4 regions of the Brevibacillus schisleri genome follow, and region 2 is predicted to be linked to each of the others. Evidence: riboswitches for the same ligand, from Rfam matches in the RefSeq annotation. Region 2 holds a riboswitch; each other region holds the start of a gene.
The links. A riboswitch is a leader RNA that binds a small molecule or an ion and turns the genes downstream of it on or off. The one in region 2 is predicted to bind S-adenosylmethionine.
Positions count from the first base shown of each region.

Region 1: linked by a shared signal. The riboswitch ahead of metH (methionine synthase) and the one ahead of ACUUHJ_RS19790 (homoserine dehydrogenase) in region 2 are both predicted to bind S-adenosylmethionine.
Region 3: linked by a shared signal. The riboswitch ahead of ACUUHJ_RS29765 (BMP family lipoprotein) and the one ahead of ACUUHJ_RS19790 (homoserine dehydrogenase) in region 2 are both predicted to bind S-adenosylmethionine.
Region 4: linked by a shared signal. The riboswitch ahead of ACUUHJ_RS02850 (methionine ABC transporter ATP-binding protein) and the one ahead of ACUUHJ_RS19790 (homoserine dehydrogenase) in region 2 are both predicted to bind S-adenosylmethionine.

Region 1 covers NZ_JBVNDM010000001.1:2,454,563-2,458,638, forward strand. Annotated here, with positions in the region: gene ACUUHJ_RS12170 (YcdB/YcdC domain-containing protein) at 1-905, shown strand, start outside; gene ACUUHJ_RS12175 (YjcZ family sporulation protein) at 971-1,078, opposite strand; SAM riboswitch class I at 1,292-1,393, shown strand; gene metH (methionine synthase) at 1,515-4,076, shown strand, end outside.
Region 2 covers NZ_JBVNDM010000001.1:4,198,501-4,202,576, forward strand. Annotated here, with positions in the region: gene ACUUHJ_RS19780 (VOC family protein) at 1-133, opposite strand, end outside; gene ACUUHJ_RS19785 (CapA family protein) at 212-1,381, shown strand; gene ACUUHJ_RS19790 (homoserine dehydrogenase) at 1,444-2,709, opposite strand; SAM riboswitch class I at 2,796-2,907, opposite strand; SAM riboswitch class I at 2,973-3,079, opposite strand; gene ACUUHJ_RS19795 (hypothetical protein) at 3,174-3,308, opposite strand; gene ACUUHJ_RS19800 (hypothetical protein) at 3,305-3,445, opposite strand; cobalamin riboswitch at 3,468-3,672, opposite strand; gene ACUUHJ_RS19805 (DinB family protein) at 3,694-4,076, opposite strand, start outside.
Region 3 covers NZ_JBVNDM010000001.1:6,283,061-6,287,136, forward strand. Annotated here, with positions in the region: gene ACUUHJ_RS29760 (ABC transporter ATP-binding protein) at 1-148, opposite strand, end outside; gene ACUUHJ_RS29765 (BMP family lipoprotein) at 270-1,298, opposite strand; SAM riboswitch class I at 1,499-1,622, opposite strand; gene ACUUHJ_RS29770 (methyl-accepting chemotaxis protein) at 1,774-3,249, opposite strand; gene ACUUHJ_RS29775 (DUF3298 and DUF4163 domain-containing protein) at 3,405-4,022, shown strand.
Region 4 covers NZ_JBVNDM010000001.1:541,911-545,986, reverse strand. Annotated here, with positions in the region: gene ACUUHJ_RS02860 (MetQ/NlpA family ABC transporter substrate-binding protein) at 1-750, opposite strand, end outside; gene ACUUHJ_RS02855 (methionine ABC transporter permease) at 811-1,476, opposite strand; gene ACUUHJ_RS02850 (methionine ABC transporter ATP-binding protein) at 1,477-2,490, opposite strand; SAM riboswitch class I at 2,591-2,706, opposite strand; gene ACUUHJ_RS02845 (Ger(x)C family spore germination C-terminal domain-containing protein) at 2,814-3,485, opposite strand; gene tnpB (IS200/IS605 family element RNA-guided endonuclease TnpB) at 3,591-4,076, opposite strand, start outside.

The sequences.
Region 1 (4,076 bases), 1.7 Mb from region 2:
AGCCACAATCAAAACAAGGGGATATGTGGCAGCCCATTCTGGAGTACACACCAGCTGTTTCCTTCATGCAAAGAGGACGTGAAGATGGTCAGGAGTGGTATATCGACGCGACCAATGGCAAGATGGTGTATGGAACGGGAGATAACGGGCTTGCTTATGATCAGTTGAATACGAAGGAAGCACATCCGATCGAATCTCCAAAGGAATACGTCAAGGTTCGCTCCAAGGATGAGGCAAAGGCGTTGCTGAAAGCGGAATTCGGCATACAAGTGGATGACTCGACCTATAGAGAGAGTAACCGTGACGGACGCAAGGAATACGTCTGGAATGATAAAAATGACAAGTATATCGGCGTAGAAGTTCTCGCAGAAACAGGCAGTGTCGTCGGGCTGGGAACACCGCGTTCCGATACAGCAGTGACTGTCAAACGCGAGCAAGCGGAAGAGGCTGCACTTGCCTTTCTGCCTAAATACGTTGATCCAGGCATAAAAGAAGTGCAATTGGCGCAAGTCATACAGCCAGGCGAAGCGAATCCTGTGTCATCGGGCGAATGGGAATTCAGATATCTCATGAGCAAGGATGGCATTCCAGTACAGGATCGCGGGCAAAAAGCGGCTTATTCAGTAACAGTCGATCCGTCTTCTGGCAAAGTGACAAAGTTTGAAAACTACAGAGAGACGCACGAGTTGGTGGAGCTTCCAGCATCCGACGAGATCGTCTCGAAAGACAAGGCTGTTGAGGCGTATTTACGCGTCATGCCTTTAAAGCTGGTCTATTTGATGAGAGATGTGGATGGGCAAAAATTAGCTCAACCAAAGCTGGCGTATGTGCCGTGGAGTGACGAAAAGCTGGCGTTCAAATATATTACTATGGATGCCGTGACAGGCAAGATCATCACCAAATAACAAGAAAAAAAGGCTATCCCGAAGCCATTCCTGATGGCTTTTGGGATAGCCTTTTTTACACTTATCTAACAGTCGTCACAGGAGCACCCGATAATAACCAACAGGATAAACAGCACGAGCACGATTGCGAAGCAGTCACCGAAGAATCCGTTACCGCAGAAAGATGTACTCATCTTTGTTTCCCCTCCTTTCCGTTATACTCCAGTCTATACACGAATGCCGATATTGGACTGGGCGGATGCCCAGCTTAGGCAAAAATGGGCGCGTAAGAGGGGAGACTCCGTAAAAAATAGACAATTCACAATTGACGGGGAGACAAAGGGGGTGTTAAGATACTTGCAAACATTCAAGACATTTCGCAAACCAACTAAATGACAAGTGTACGACTCTTATCCAGAGAGGCAGAGGGACTGGCCTGATGAAGCCTCGGCAACCGGTAAAAATCCGGTGCCAATTCCAGCAAAGCTACGTGCTTTGAAAGATAAGAGGATGTCTCAGGCGTTTTCGTATCTGCTGACAAATCCTCTTCTTTCAAAGAAGAGGATTTTTTTATTTGATTTACCCAATTACGGAGAATAAGCCGATGCAAGGGAGAAAAGGGGCACGTCAATGAAACCAACTTTTCGCGAACAGCTTTCCCGGAAAATTCTGATTCTGGACGGTGCAATGGGCACCATGCTTCAACAGGCGAACCTGACTGCTGATGATTTCGGCGGTGAAGCCTATGATGGCTGTAATGAACTCCTGAATCTGACCAGACCAGATGTGATCCGTTCCATTCACGAGAAATATTTAGAAGCGGGCGCAGACATCGTCGAGACAAATACGTTTGGTGCTGCTTCCATTGTTTTGGCTGAGTACGATGTGGCAGAGAAGGACCTTGAGATCAATATAGCTGCAGCGCGCTTGGCCAGAGAAGCGGTGGATGCCTATTCCACGGAGGAGTGGCCGCGTTTTGTAGCAGGTGCAATGGGACCTACGACCAAAACCCTTTCGTTGACAGGCGGTGTCACTTTCGAAGAGCTGGTCGAGGCGTATTATCGCCAGGCAAAAGGTCTGATTCTTGGCGGCTCCGATGTTCTTCTTCTGGAAACTTCGCAAGATACGTTGAACGTCAAGGCTGGCGGAATCGGGATTCGCAAAGCTTTTGAAGAGCTTGGACAGGAGCTTCCGGTGATGCTGTCAGGTACGATTGAGCCGATGGGCACGACGCTGGCGGGTCAAAACATCGAGGCGTTTTACATCTCCTTGGAGCATATAAAGCCTGTCTCTATCGGTCTGAACTGTGCGACAGGACCCGAGTTCATGCGCGATCACCTGCGGACACTATCAGGAATTGCCCAATGTGCGGTCAGCTGTTATCCGAATGCAGGCTTGCCAGACGAGAACGGTCATTACCATGAAACGCCACAGGGACTTGCTTCGAAAATGCGAGCGTTCGCTGAACAGGGCTGGATAAACGTCGCTGGCGGTTGCTGTGGAACAACGCCTGACCATATTCAAGCGATGGCAGAGACATTGAAAGACTGCAAGCCACGCAGTACAGCTGTAGAACCGCTGAGTGCGGTCTCCGGGATCGAGGTCGTTTACGTCGAAGATGACAATCGTCCCTTGCTAGTAGGAGAGAGAACCAATGTCATCGGTTCCAAAAAATTCCGTGAAATGATTGCAGCTGGTCACTATGAAGAAGCATCTGATATTGCCCGGGCCCAAGTAAAACGCGGCGCACACGTCATCGATATATGCTTGGCTGACCCCGACCGTGATGAATATGAAGATATGGAAAAATTCCTACAGTTCATCGTGAAAAAAGTAAAAGCGCCCCTCATGATCGACTCGACAGATGCCAAGGTCATGGAGCTGGGACTTCGCTATTCGCAAGGAAAGGCTATTCTCAACTCGATCAACTTGGAAGACGGGTTGGAGCGATTTGAGGAAGTCGTCCCACTTATTCATAAGTTCGGTGCCTCCGTTGTCGTTGGAACGATTGAGGAAGCGGGTATGGCGATCACTCGCGAAAAGAAGCTGGAGGTCGCGCAACGCTCGTACGACATTCTTGTCAATCAGTACGGAATAAAGCCACAAGATATTATTTTCGATCCACTCGTCTTTCCGGTAGGGACAGGGGATGAACAATACATCGGTTCAGCAAAGGAAACCGTAGAAGGAATTCGTTTGATCAAACAAGCAATGCCTGCTTGCAAGACGATCCTGGGTGTCAGTAACGTTTCCTTCGGCTTGCCTCCTGCGGGTCGGGAAGTGCTGAACGCGGTCTTCTTGTACCACACCACTCTTGCAGGGCTTGATTACGCCATCGTCAATACGGAAAAGCTGGAGCGCTACGCTTCGATTCCAGAAGACGAGAGAAAGCTGGCAGAAGCCCTTCTATTCGAGACAAATGATGAGACATTGGCGGCTTTCACCGAATTTTATCGCCAAAAGAAAAAGGAAGTCAGTGTGGAAGTCTCCTCGTTAACACTCGAAGAACGCTTGGCCCGTTATGTAGTCGAAGGCTCCAAGGATGGACTGACGGAAGACCTGAAGCTAGCTCTGGAAAAATACACACCACTCGAGATCATCAACGGTCCGTTGATGGCTGGGATGGAAGAGGTCGGTCGTCTATTCAACGGCAACCAGCTGATCGTGGCAGAAGTATTGCAGAGCGCGGAAGTCATGAAGGCATCTGTATCATTTTTAGAGCCGTTTATGGAAAAAAGCGATGCCGCTGCCAAGGGGAAAATCTTGTTGGCGACAGTCAAGGGCGATGTACACGACATCGGGAAAAACCTCGTGGAAATTATTTTGTCAAACAACGGCTACAATGTCGTGAACTTGGGGATCAAGGTACCGCCAGAGCAACTAATTGCTGCATGCAGAGAAGAAAAGCCGGATGCCATCGGTCTGTCTGGACTCTTGGTAAAATCCGCGCAGCAAATGGTCATTACAGCCCAAGACCTGCGTGATGCAGGCATTGATATCCCGATGATGGTTGGCGGTGCGGCGTTGACGCGCAAGTTCACATCAAACCGAATCGCACCAGAATACCGTGGAATTGTTTTATACGCAAAAGACGCCATGGATGGTCTGGAGCTCGTGAATCGTCTGCAAAATCCGGAAGAACGTGATCGCTTGGTAGAGGAACAGCAGCATCTGCTGGAAGCTGTCGCAACG
Region 2 (4,076 bases):
GGCTATTCCATGTCCCCCAAGACGCATGACGCCCTCCAGCTACCGCATGAAAACCCGCTTGGCAAAATTGCTCCGCTGCTTCCTGAGGAGTCCGATGTACAAAATGAACCAAATGATCAAAAGTTAATCGCACCTTTTTTCTCCCCTTTTTCGTATTACTTATAGGATATCAAAATTCATTTATGTAAGGATAGAAAGACAAGGGGGAAAAATGAACGAGAACAGATCAAGCCGGATACATGCTCGGCGCAAACGCTCACGCAGAAAATGGGCACGTGTGGGAAAAAGCACGCTCCTCTTTAGCGTGTTGGTCATCTTCGTCGTTGGAACCTACTACTTATTCCAAACTGCCATAGATGGAGAACATGCCAACCCGAACACGCAGCCTGCTCCTGATAATACCGCGAACCAAAAGTCTTCCGTGCAGCTCACCTTTGTCGGTGACATCATGATGTCAGGAAACGTTGAGAAAACCTTACTTGCAAACAGCTATGACTACCCATACAAACATGTAAGCTCGCTCTTTTTGCAAGATGATATCACCATTGCCAATTTGGAGACGCCGATCACCGACACAGGTGTTGCTGCTCAAAACAAGGAGTATGTTTACAAGTCATCGCCACTTGCTGTTCCTGCCATGAAAAACGCTGGGATTGATGTGGTGAATCTGGCCAATAACCACTCCATGGACCAAGGCGTTCCGGGATTGCTGGATACCTTTGAAGCTTTGGACGAAAACCGAATAGAATACGTCGGTGCCGGTAAGGATGCAAACCGCGCCTATTCACCTGTTTTCCTAGAAAAGAACGGCATCAAGATCGCGATTCTTGGCTTCAGCAGGGTCATTCCCGAAACGAGCTGGTTTGCAGGGAATTCCCAGCCGGGTATGGCCGCTTCCTATGATCCTACACTGGCAGTGAAAGCGATCCAGGATGCGAACAGCCAAGCGGATCTCGTGGTGGTGATTGCACACTGGGGCAAAGAACGCTCCGATTATCCTGTCGATCATCAAAAGGAGCTGTCTCGTGCCTACATCGATGCTGGTGCAGATTTGATTGTCGGCGGTCATCCCCACGTACTGCAAGGCTTTGAACGATACAACGACAAATGGATTGCGTACAGTCTTGGCAATTTCGTTTTCACACGTTCAAACGAACCCAAGACTTGGGAAACAATGGTCCTGCTAGCAAACTGCTCCAAAAGTGGTGATTGTGAGCTAACGATGCTTCCATTTCATGCAGAATTGGGACAAGCTGTACCCATGAATGAAAGCAACGGCGCTGCCCTGTTAAAACGCATTGAATCCATTTCTGAGCAAGTCGACATACAAAGTGACGGGTGTGTGCAGCCACGTGCAAAGGCGGTGGAGACTGCCCCCTGATAAAAGAAGCCGTGTTTCCAGATTCCTAGAAATACGGCATTTCTTCTTATGGTTCCTCTTACTTACGCAGATTCAAGAATAGGGAAGCAGCGCACTTCTAAGCCAAAATCATTTTTCAATAAGGACTCATGCTGTTCACTGATTCCCGTCACGACCAACCCTGCGCGCAAGACGCCTCCCAAATCGAATTGGACTTTTAGTTTATGCACGTTCACCCCGGCCTGCTGAAGGAAATGCAAGACACGATCTGGCGTCGCAGTATGACATGAGCCCTCCAGATAACATAGGACGTGTTCTGCCGAGTCCACCGTGCATCCAGCTTTGTCAGCCGTTTTTTCTTTCCAGGTAGGATGCGGTGTGAATGGCTGTGTCAATAAATAGGCCAAATCCTCCACGACTGCACTTGCTGTAGGGAGCTCTCCTGCCCCTCTTCCTGTAAACAACAAGTCTCCTACGATATTGCCGGATAGCTGGACCGCATTAAACGCATCGTGGATTTGCGCCAACGGATGGCTCAACGGAAGCATGGTTGGTTCAACAGATAGGCGAATGCCTTTTTCGGCTTGATAAGCCTGCGCGATCAGCTTGATCCGGTACCCTAAGTCGCTTGCAATCCGAATATGACCTGCTGACAAATCCGCAATACCTTTGCGAACAACATCCGCTAAAGGCAGTGATTCTCCATAAACAAGCTGTGCCAGGATATACAATTTGTACATAGCATCAAAGCCTTCTACATCCGAACGAGGGTCTGCTTCTGCATAGCCCAGCTCCTGTGCTTGCTTGAGTACCTCCTGGTAGGAGAGCTGCTCTGCTTCCATTTTCGTCAAAATGAAGTTCGTTGTTCCGTTGAGAATACCGCGAACGCCTTGGATATCGTTCGTACGTAGAAACTGCCGGAGCACACTCAAGATCGGGATACCCCCAGCCACACTCGCTTCATAGGCAAGATGCACTTGATGCTGATTTGCCAAATCGACTAGCTCTGTTCCTTTTTTCGCCAGTAGCTCTTTGTTGGCGGTTACCACATGGCAGCCCTTTTCGATCAAAGCACGTACGTAGTCATAGGTAGGTTCTACACCGCCCATGACCTCCACCACGATATCCACATCGCTTCTCAATACATCCTCAAAATCTGTCGTCAGTAAAGCCGGGTCGACATGAACCGCACGCTCTTTTTCCGAGTCACGCACCAATGCCTTGACGATCTCAATTCGTTTTCCCAGACGAGAAGCCAGCTTCTCTTGTTGTGAACGGATCGTTTTGATTACGCCCCTACCCACTGTCCCCAATCCCAATAATCCCACGCGTACTACTTCTGCACTCATCCTGACCACCCCATACCCCGAATTTTAGATAAAAAGAAAAGCCATCTTCGATAAGAAGAAGGCTTGATAGCAGCGAATGCTCCCCCTCCTTATCTCCCAGGACGTATATGTCCTGCAGGAATTGGCACCTTGTCACAAAATATGCGTGACGGTTGCCGGGCTTCATCGGGCCAGTCCCTCCACCTCTCTGGATAAAGAAAATATGAAATTAAAAAAACCTTCTTCGCTAAGAAGAAGGTTCATCTACTAATGGAGTAACCCGCTTCTTATCTTTCGAGACAAAACGTCTCGCAGGAATTGGCACCTTGTTGCAATATGCAACGGTTGCCGGGCTTCATCGGGCCAGACCCTCCACCTCTCTGGATAAGAACCATTTATGCTGTTGAGCTTTATTCTAAGAAATTCCAAGGCAAGCGTCAACAAAATTCTTTCTTTTCTGATTGCAAGCTAATTTGGCAAGGATTTCAGTTGTGGGTGAACAGGCTCTCTACCTCTTCCAAACTGCAGCAAGCACAATGAAACACGCCCTCCTGGCATTCCTCAGACTGCTCTTTTTCCTCAACATATCCGCACCATTGGCAAATAAAAAGTTGGATCATTGCTCGCCCTCCTCTTCTATTATTCTGCCCAAAATAAAAAGAGCATTTTCCTCACGACCGTGACGATCGTTAGAAAATGCCAGAAAAGGAGGGGCATACTTGTCCACTCGCTGTTTTTCGCAAGCCATCTCTAACACCTCCCTATCTCCCGTAGGTCTATCAGTGTTGTCGAAACAGGCAGGTCTCCTGACTATGAGTTCATCGCCTAGCGTCGCCTTCCCCGTCTATTTTGATAGACCAGTGGCTTGTTGGACGCTGACTCCCTCTTACAGTGGCGGGACCGTGTCGGATTTGCACCGAGCTTCCCTATTATCCTTGTGGCGAATTGGTTACGCTCTAAGGAACCTGTTTCCACCTATGAAATTGTCTATTCTCACTACTACCTTCAGATTTTACCTTCCCCCAAATACCGCTCTTTCAAAATGCGAGTGTGATGAGCTTCATGTCCAGCAATCACATACGCCAACGTCCTTGCAGATAGCTTGTTTCCGTTGGCAAGTCCTGTACGCAACCACGCTTCTGGAGAAATTCCTCGCACCTGCGCGATGGTGGCAGCACGGACAGCCTTATACTCTTCCAGTAAATCAGACAGGTCTCTTAGCTGAAAACACCAGTGTTCAACAAAAGCATTCTCATCAAAACCGACGAGGGGTGTCTGATCTCCTCTCGCAATTCTCAGCAAGCGATAGCTCATGATGCGTTCTGTATCGATGAGATGACCCAACACCTCTTTAACCGTCCATTTGCCTGGCGCATACCGATAATCAA
Region 3 (4,076 bases), 2.1 Mb from region 2:
GCATCCGCATCAGTGTCGTTTTGCCCGCTCCATTTTCCCCGACAATCGCATGGACCTCTCCTGCTGCCAGTGAGAACGACACCTTGTCGTTGGCGGTAAAATCTCCGTACTTCTTGGTCATGCCCCTCATTTCCAAGCGATCGGTCATTCCCACTCCCTCATTTCTGTACGTCCTTTTATGAAAATGGAAGACCGACTACACAGCCGTAGTCGGTCACATCCATCACTGTGCACAAGCTATAAATAAACATTCAGCACCGAGAACCTTTTTAAAACTGGTCTGGTACTTTGCGAGTGCCCGCTACAATCTCATCGCTGATCGCTTTCACTTTATCCACCACTTCTTGTCCAATAAAAGCGTTCAGCGGCGTCTTGCTTTCGTGCGTGACATAGGTTACACCAACACCTTTTTCCTTCAAGCCGTATGCCACAACACCTGGTTTGAACGTTCCTTCTACAAAGGTCTTCACGGTTTCATAAGCTGCCGCGTCAGTTCCTTTCAATTGGGACAGAACAATATGCTCTGGGTCAATCGTGGTACGGTCAACGTCCTGCCCTGCTGTGAAGAAGCCTTTTTCCTTCGCTGCTTCGAAAACGCCGAGATCGCCTACTGCTGCTGCACCGTTAATGAAATCAGCGCCTTTGGAAGCTTGGAGCAAAGCCAATTCCTTCGCTTTTGCCGGGTCAGTGAAGCTTCCTACATAGTTGACCATCAGCTCTGCTTTTGGATTTGTCGCTTTCAAGCCCTCTCCGAAGCCAACCGTCCATTTTTTCAACTGCGGAATATCAAGTGCGACAACCATACCCACTTTGTTCGTTTTCGTTGCCAAGCCTGCTGCTGCTCCCACCAGGTAAGCCGCTTCCTGCTCGCGGAAGGTAACACTGCGAACGTTTGGCAAATCCACTACCGTATCAATAATCGCAAAATTACGGTCAGGATTTTCGGTAGCTACTTTTTTCAATGCATCCTCTGATGTAAAAGAAGAAGTGATGATCAAATCATAATTTTCTGCAACAGCCACACGCAGATTTTCTTCAATCGCTCCATGGTCTGTAGATTCGATCGTTTTTACTTCTGCGCCCAGCTCTTGTGCGGCTTTCTTTGCACCCTCGTCCATTTGTTGGAAGAATGGATTCACACCGATTTTCTCAGGCAAAATCAAGGCAATTCGCTTTTTGGCCGCGCCCTCTTGTCCTGCTGCTTGTCCTCCTGGCTGATCTGCCGGTGCGCTTGTGCCAGTCGAGCACCCTGTTGCCAATACTGCGAATGTCGTTAATGCCAGCAATAACTTCTTCATGATGTATCTCTCCCTATCCGAACTTTACGTTTTTCTTTATCCTATTAGGTAATGTACGGCTTTTTACCCATTTTTTCAATACTATTTACGAATATTCCCTTATAAAATTTATTTATTGTTCGTATATTCCTCCTCATCTTTAACAAATACAACAAAAAAACTCTCCCCGGAGGAAGAGTTTGCGTACGAAGCCGTTCTCTTCCTCATCTGTCAAAACCATGGTACAGGTTTTGCAGGAATTGGCACCTTTCTGTTCATGCATAAGACATGATCAGTGGTTGCCGGGCATCATCGGGCCAGTCCCTCCGCCGCTCTTGATAAGGTAGGTGAATATATTTAGTTACAATGGAATTCATTCTAGCAGAACGGTTCGAAAATGCAATTCTTTTTTCTCAATTCCAAACACTTCTACAAGTAAATAAAAGTTTAAAAAGTCGTCTTTTCAGCACCGAGAAATTGGCGAGAAGCGCAACCACTAATTTACGTGAAAGGTTTGCTGGAGGCGATGCGACAACGTATTCAGCTCACCCAGCTCTTCCGTAATCTCACGCACTTTTTGATGCTGGTTTTCTGCTGTCGCAAACAGCTCTTCTAAGTTGGCTACCGATTCCTCGGTTACGGCCGTAATGGTCGACATCTCGATGGCAACTTCGCCGGAACGCACTTTTACCCGGTCCATGCTGGAGCTTACCTGATCAGCTGCTTCTAGGAAGGCCATCATCCCGGCACGCACTGCTTCAATGGAGGCCACTGTTTTTACGGCCAGCTCTTGGCCTTTTGCAACAGACACTTCCCCACTGCTCATATGTTGCACCGCATTCTCACTTTCCTGGTGGAGTGACTTGAGAATGTCGGTAATTTCCTGTGTGGCTGTCGCGCTTTGTTCTGCCAGCTTGCGTACCTCATCCGCAACAACAGCAAATCCCCGTCCATGCTCACCTGCACGCGCCGATTCAATCGCCGCATTCAGTGCCAACAGATTCGTTTGTGTCGCGATCTGATTAATAGCGCCGACAATTTCCTCTACGCGATTCGCCTGTCGATTGAGCTGGTGAATCGTAGAGGCTGCTACATTGACTGCCTGCACAATTTGCTCCATCTGTGAGGACAGCTCGTTCATCATCTGAACGCTTTCTGTCAGACGACGGTTGTTTTGTTGCGATTCTGTTTTCATTGCGTTGGTCTGCGATGTGACTGCCTCGATTTCCTGATCGATGGATTGAACCTCTTCTTCGATCTTCACCGTAGAATTCGCCTGCGATTCCATACCGACGGCGACTTCCTTAAAGGCTACCATCATTTCATCTGTATTGCGCTTCGTACCTTCCGCATGCTCATGTACATGATCGCTGGTACGATCCAGCTGCTCCGTCATTTGCTGGATGTTCAAAAGCATTTCTCCCAGACGGCGCTCTTTCTCTTCCGCTTCCTGCCTTGCATCGTGCGCTTTTTGCAGGGAGGCTTGTCCGGCGAGACACAGATACGTTACGGCTCCCATCATCATGAGAATCGTGACAATACGCATAAGCAAATTGATCTCCGAAAAATCACCATCGAAGATCTGGTAGGTTCCTGTGTAGAACCCGATAACCGTGACAATGATTTGGGTAATTCCCGCTGTTACGACCAGCTTCCAATCCAAATACGCTGCTAAAAAGCCCATGACGATAAAAGCGAGGAAGGTGATCTCCTGGTAATCGGTAAAGTGATCGAATGAAATCGCATAAAACATGAGTCCAATTGCCACCAGGTAACGAATCACAAGACTATCTTTGCGAATGAAATAATACGGCGAAACAATTAAAGTGACCAGCAATCCCAAGGACGTCACTTTCCAGAAGTTCACATCCACTTGGTAGGCAATGAGTCCCGCCATCCACAAATGATTCCATAGGATGAAAATCATAAAACCTTCTTTGTCAGTCAAGGTATTGCGAATCAATTGAATCATAATTGCCCCCCTTTTCCTTATTACTTATGTATCGGATTCTTTCCCCATTATATAGCCAAACCTTTGCCAAATTTGTGAAAAAAGTGAGAACAGCCAAAAACAATTTCGAATAGGCTATTACACAACTCACACGTACAGGAGGCAAACGGAAAAAAGTGGAACTCAATCAATTGCCAGCTACTGTGCTGACACGGACGATTAGCCGTCCGAACACCACGATTTACTATCCCCAATTGGCAGGCCTAGCCAACCTGCAAGCGGAAAAAGATATCAACCGGGCGATTTATCAAACGGTTCAAGGCTTAATTCATGAGCAACAACGGGTCCAGGTACCGGGAAATACAGAAATGCAAGGAAGCTACGAAATCAAGACAAACGAACGCGGTATTTTCAGCGTCGTGTTGAGCAACTACGCCTACACACCCCAAATGGCTCACGGCATGACCTTCCTCGGGTCGATCACCGCAGATATCCAAACAGGCAAGCTGTATACGCTGCGTGAATTATTCAAGCCAGGAAGCGATTACGTCAAGGTGATTTCCGAAAACATCAAGCGTCAAATCAAAGAAAGAAACATCCCCACACTCAATGGCTTTACTTCGATTAAGCCCGATCAAGATTATTACGTCGCCGACAAAGCACTGGTCATCTACTTCCAGTTGTACGAAATTACGCCCTACTACGTCGGTTTCCCCATGTTCCCCATTTCGGTCTATGAACTGGAGCCAATTATCAATGAAAAAGGACCACTGAGCATTTTGTCCGCAGATTAGTGCACTGTATCACCGTATTTTTCACCTAGGTGAGTGTCTTCTTCCATGACACTC
Region 4 (4,076 bases), 3.7 Mb from region 2:
GGCTTCGGAATCCTTGTTGTCAGGACGAGCAACCAAGAAGTTTGCGTATGGCGTATCTTTATCTTCAATAAACAGAGCGTCTTTGGTTGGAACAAGCTTTGCTTCCAGCGCGTAGTTCGTGTTGATCAGCGCCAAATCTACTTCTTCCAGAACGCGCGGCAGCATTGCTGCTTCTACTTCTTTGAATTTCAGGTTTTTCTTGTTCTCAACAACATCTTTCACTGTACCGCTGATGCCAGCGCCTTCTTTCAGCTTGATCAAGCCGTTTTTCTCCAAGAGTGCGAGTGCGCGACCGCTGTTTGTCGGGTCGTTTGGCAGCGCGATTGTTGCGCCATCAGCTAATTCATCTACAGATTTAATTTTTTTGCTGTAAGCGCCGAATGGCTCGATGTGTACAGCCACTACTGGCACCAGGTTCATGTTTTGTCCTTTATTGAAGTCTTCCAGGTAAGGCTTGTGCTGGAAGAAGTTTGCGTCGAGTTGTTTCTCGTTCACTTGAACGTTAGGTTGTACGTAATCAGTGAACTCTTGGACTTCCAAGTTCACGCCTTGTTCTTTCAGTTTTGGTTGAATGAACTTCAAGATTGCTGCATGTGGAACGGGAGAAGCGCCTACCTTCAATGTTACTTCCTGTTTTCCGCCTTGTGCGCCGCCTTCAGCTGGAGCAGGTGCTGTTTCGGTTTTGCCTCCGCAAGCTGCCAAAGAAAATGCCAACACAGTAGAAAGTACAGATACGACTAGCTTTTTCATGAATGATTTCCCCCTTGCATGTATTTCATCTTATTTTTTGAAAATCTATATGGAAAGATCCTACTTACGGCTGAATTTCAGAACCAGACGGTCCCCCAGCGATTGTAAGATCTGTACCATCACCAGCAAAATAACCACAGTCACAACCATAACATCGGTTTGGAAACGCTGATAACCGTATCGGATCGCCAAGTCACCCAAACCACCACCGCCAATTACCCCAGACATCGCCGTGTAGGAGACCAGTGTTACCGTCGTGATCGTAATACCCGCGATCAGACCGGATCTAGACTCTGGCAAAAGGACGTTCCAGACGATCTGCCAATTGGAAGCACCCATAGATTGTGCGGCCTCAATCACGCCCTTATCAATCTCACGCAGGGAGGTTTCCACCAAACGTGCGAAAAACGGAGCGGCACCAAATACGAGCGGCGGAATGGCACCCAGTACACCAAGTGAAGTTCCTACGATCATTTTCGTTACTGGAATCAGCAAGATCATCAGAATAATAAATGGTACCGAGCGCAATACATTGACAACGAATGATGCAATCGTATAAAAAGTGCGGTTTTGCAAAAGCTGTCCGCGAGAAGTCAAAAACAAAATGATGCCCAACGGCAAACCAATCAGGACGGTAAACAGAGTGGAGAAGCCCAGCATCGTGAGGGTGTCCATCGTACCTTCGCCGATTTCAGCCCAATCCACATTTACGAATGTCCAGTCCATTTATATCACCTCTACTTCCAAGCCACGTTGGCGCAGCGTCTCGATGGTCTTTTGATTCTGTGTGACATCGCCTTCCAGCTCGATCACTAGCTGACCATACGGCGTATCTTTCATGCGAGAAATCGTTCCCTGCAAAATACTGAATACCGTACCAGTCTCTTGCATGGTTTGGAAAAGGATCGGCTGGTATGTTTTTTCTCCAAGGAAGGTGACACGAGCAATCGTGCGGGTCCCCGAAGCCTTTTCGTGCTCGACCGCTTCGCGCAGCTCTGTAGAATCGGCTACTTGCTCCACGAATTCTTGTGTCGTTAGATGCTTTGGACGAAGGAATACATCCAGTACGTTACCCGACTCGACGATCTTTCCTCCATCAATCACGCCGACACGATCACAAATGGAGCGAATGACGTGCATCTCGTGGGTAATCAACACAATGGTCAGGCCCAGCTTGCGGTTGATGTCCAAGAGCAGTGCCAGAATGGAGTTCGTCGTCTGCGGATCGAGAGCCGATGTCGCTTCGTCGCAGAGCAGCACTTTTGGATCATTCGCGAGCGCACGGGCGATCCCGACACGCTGCTTCTGTCCGCCAGACAGCTGAGACGGATATTTGTCCTTATGTGCCTCCAAGCCAACCAGCTTCAGCAGCTCGTTTACTTTCTTATCAATCTCTGCCTTCGAACGCTTTGCCAGCTTGAGCGGAAAAGCAACATTTTCGCCGACCGTCGAAGAAGACAGCAAGTTGAAATGCTGAAAAATCATGCCGATTGCGCGGCGCTTTTCTTGCAGCTTTCCTTCATCCAGCTTCGTCAAATCGACGCCGTCCACAATAACTTCCCCCGAAGTTGGGCGCTCCAGCAAATTGATGCACCGGATCAACGTACTTTTCCCTGCACCAGAGTGTCCGATAATCCCGTATATTTCGCCTTGCTCTATGGAAAGGTCGATCCCCGTTAATGCTGGGATGGTTTTACCTTGTACTTGATAGCTTTTATGCAAATGACGCAGTTGGATCAACGCATCCACCTCCCGACCATAATCTTGATAAAAATATAAAAACCCCTTTTTCATAAACGAAAAAGGGGCTGCAACGCAATGTATACGTTCGCATCCACCCTTCTCATCTACACAAGATCCAAAAATCCTGTAGGAATTGGCACCGCGACGTTCATTCGAAAATGAACCGGCTGCCGGGCTTCATAGGGCCTGTCCCTCCGCCTCTCTTGATAAGAAAGATATCTACGTATATTATGTTCGTTTTTTCTATTTCTTGTTGATACAAAACGGATTATATCCTTTTTGAAAATATCACGTCAATAGTAATAGCAGGAAAAAGTTTTTTAATCCATGACGCCGTTGCGGATGATGGTTGACTTTACGTGAAAGCGAAATGTCGCGTCTTTGAACATCTTTCTCCATTCAGCCTGCGTCATATTTGCCTTCCCTCTTCTATTTGAGCGATACACGATCCCGAAACCAGCGGGATCGACATTGAGATCCTGCAATTTGTGGACTACTTTCTGCAGTTCTTTTCCGAGCTCTTCTTCCAGTGCATGTTCCATGATTTTCATCAACCTGGCATTCTCTAGTTTCAGCGGGAGGGTTAATTCCAAAATCCGCGCATTTAATCGGATGTGAATATCAAAGATCGGGGGAGATACTTGGGTCAGCTCGATTTTTGAATGGCTGGAAATCGTATCAAAGACAAGCTGCACACGGTCTTTTTTACTTCCGCGATTCTTGGTTACCTCACCAAAAATATGAGCAGGGACAGAAGTATCGCCAATGCGGAATTTTCCATGCATGAGCTTGATTAAAAAGGCTTCCTTGGGTGTGATCCACCCTACATAACGCTCCCCTCGAAATAATGCGATCCCCTTGATTTGCAGCTCATTTCCCTTTCTTGCAATGAACGGCATGATCGGGTCGATTCCTTTGTCATAATAAGACCGAAAAAACTCATGCATAGTGGGAGACGGAATTTTTTCCCCTTCAATATTTTGCTCAATCATACGGTTTGACACTCCCCATGCCTAAAGGCGGGGGATTCTTGGGTAGTCACTCCTAACGGAGTGAATTTTACCAAGCTATCCCTGTGTGTCCCACAGTTTAGTTGACTACGCCAACAATCGAAGTCCTTCTTGCTCGATATTGATCGCAGCGTTTTGGTCACGATCATGTTGCACGCCACAGTGCGGGCATATCCAACTGCGCAAGTTGAGACTTTTCACTTCTTTGTTGCGGTATCCACAGTTTGGAGTTGAGCAGAGCTGGCTTGAAGGAAATTGTTTTCCAACAATAGAGACCTTTCTTCCATACCATTCTGCCTTATACTCCAACATCGTACGAAACATAGACCACGAAGCATCTGCAATGGATTTGGCTAACTTGTGATTTTTGACCATATTTTCCACTTGCAAGTCCTCCAAACAGATCACTTGGCTCTCGTTGATCAGCTTGGTTGACAGCTTATGTAGGAAATCGTTACGGGTATTTGCAATTTTTTCGTGGAGTATAGCTACTTTGGTACGCGCCTTGTTCCGGTTGTTGCTGCCTTTTTTTCTACGAGATTGAATCCGTTGCCACTTCGCCAGTTGTTTTTC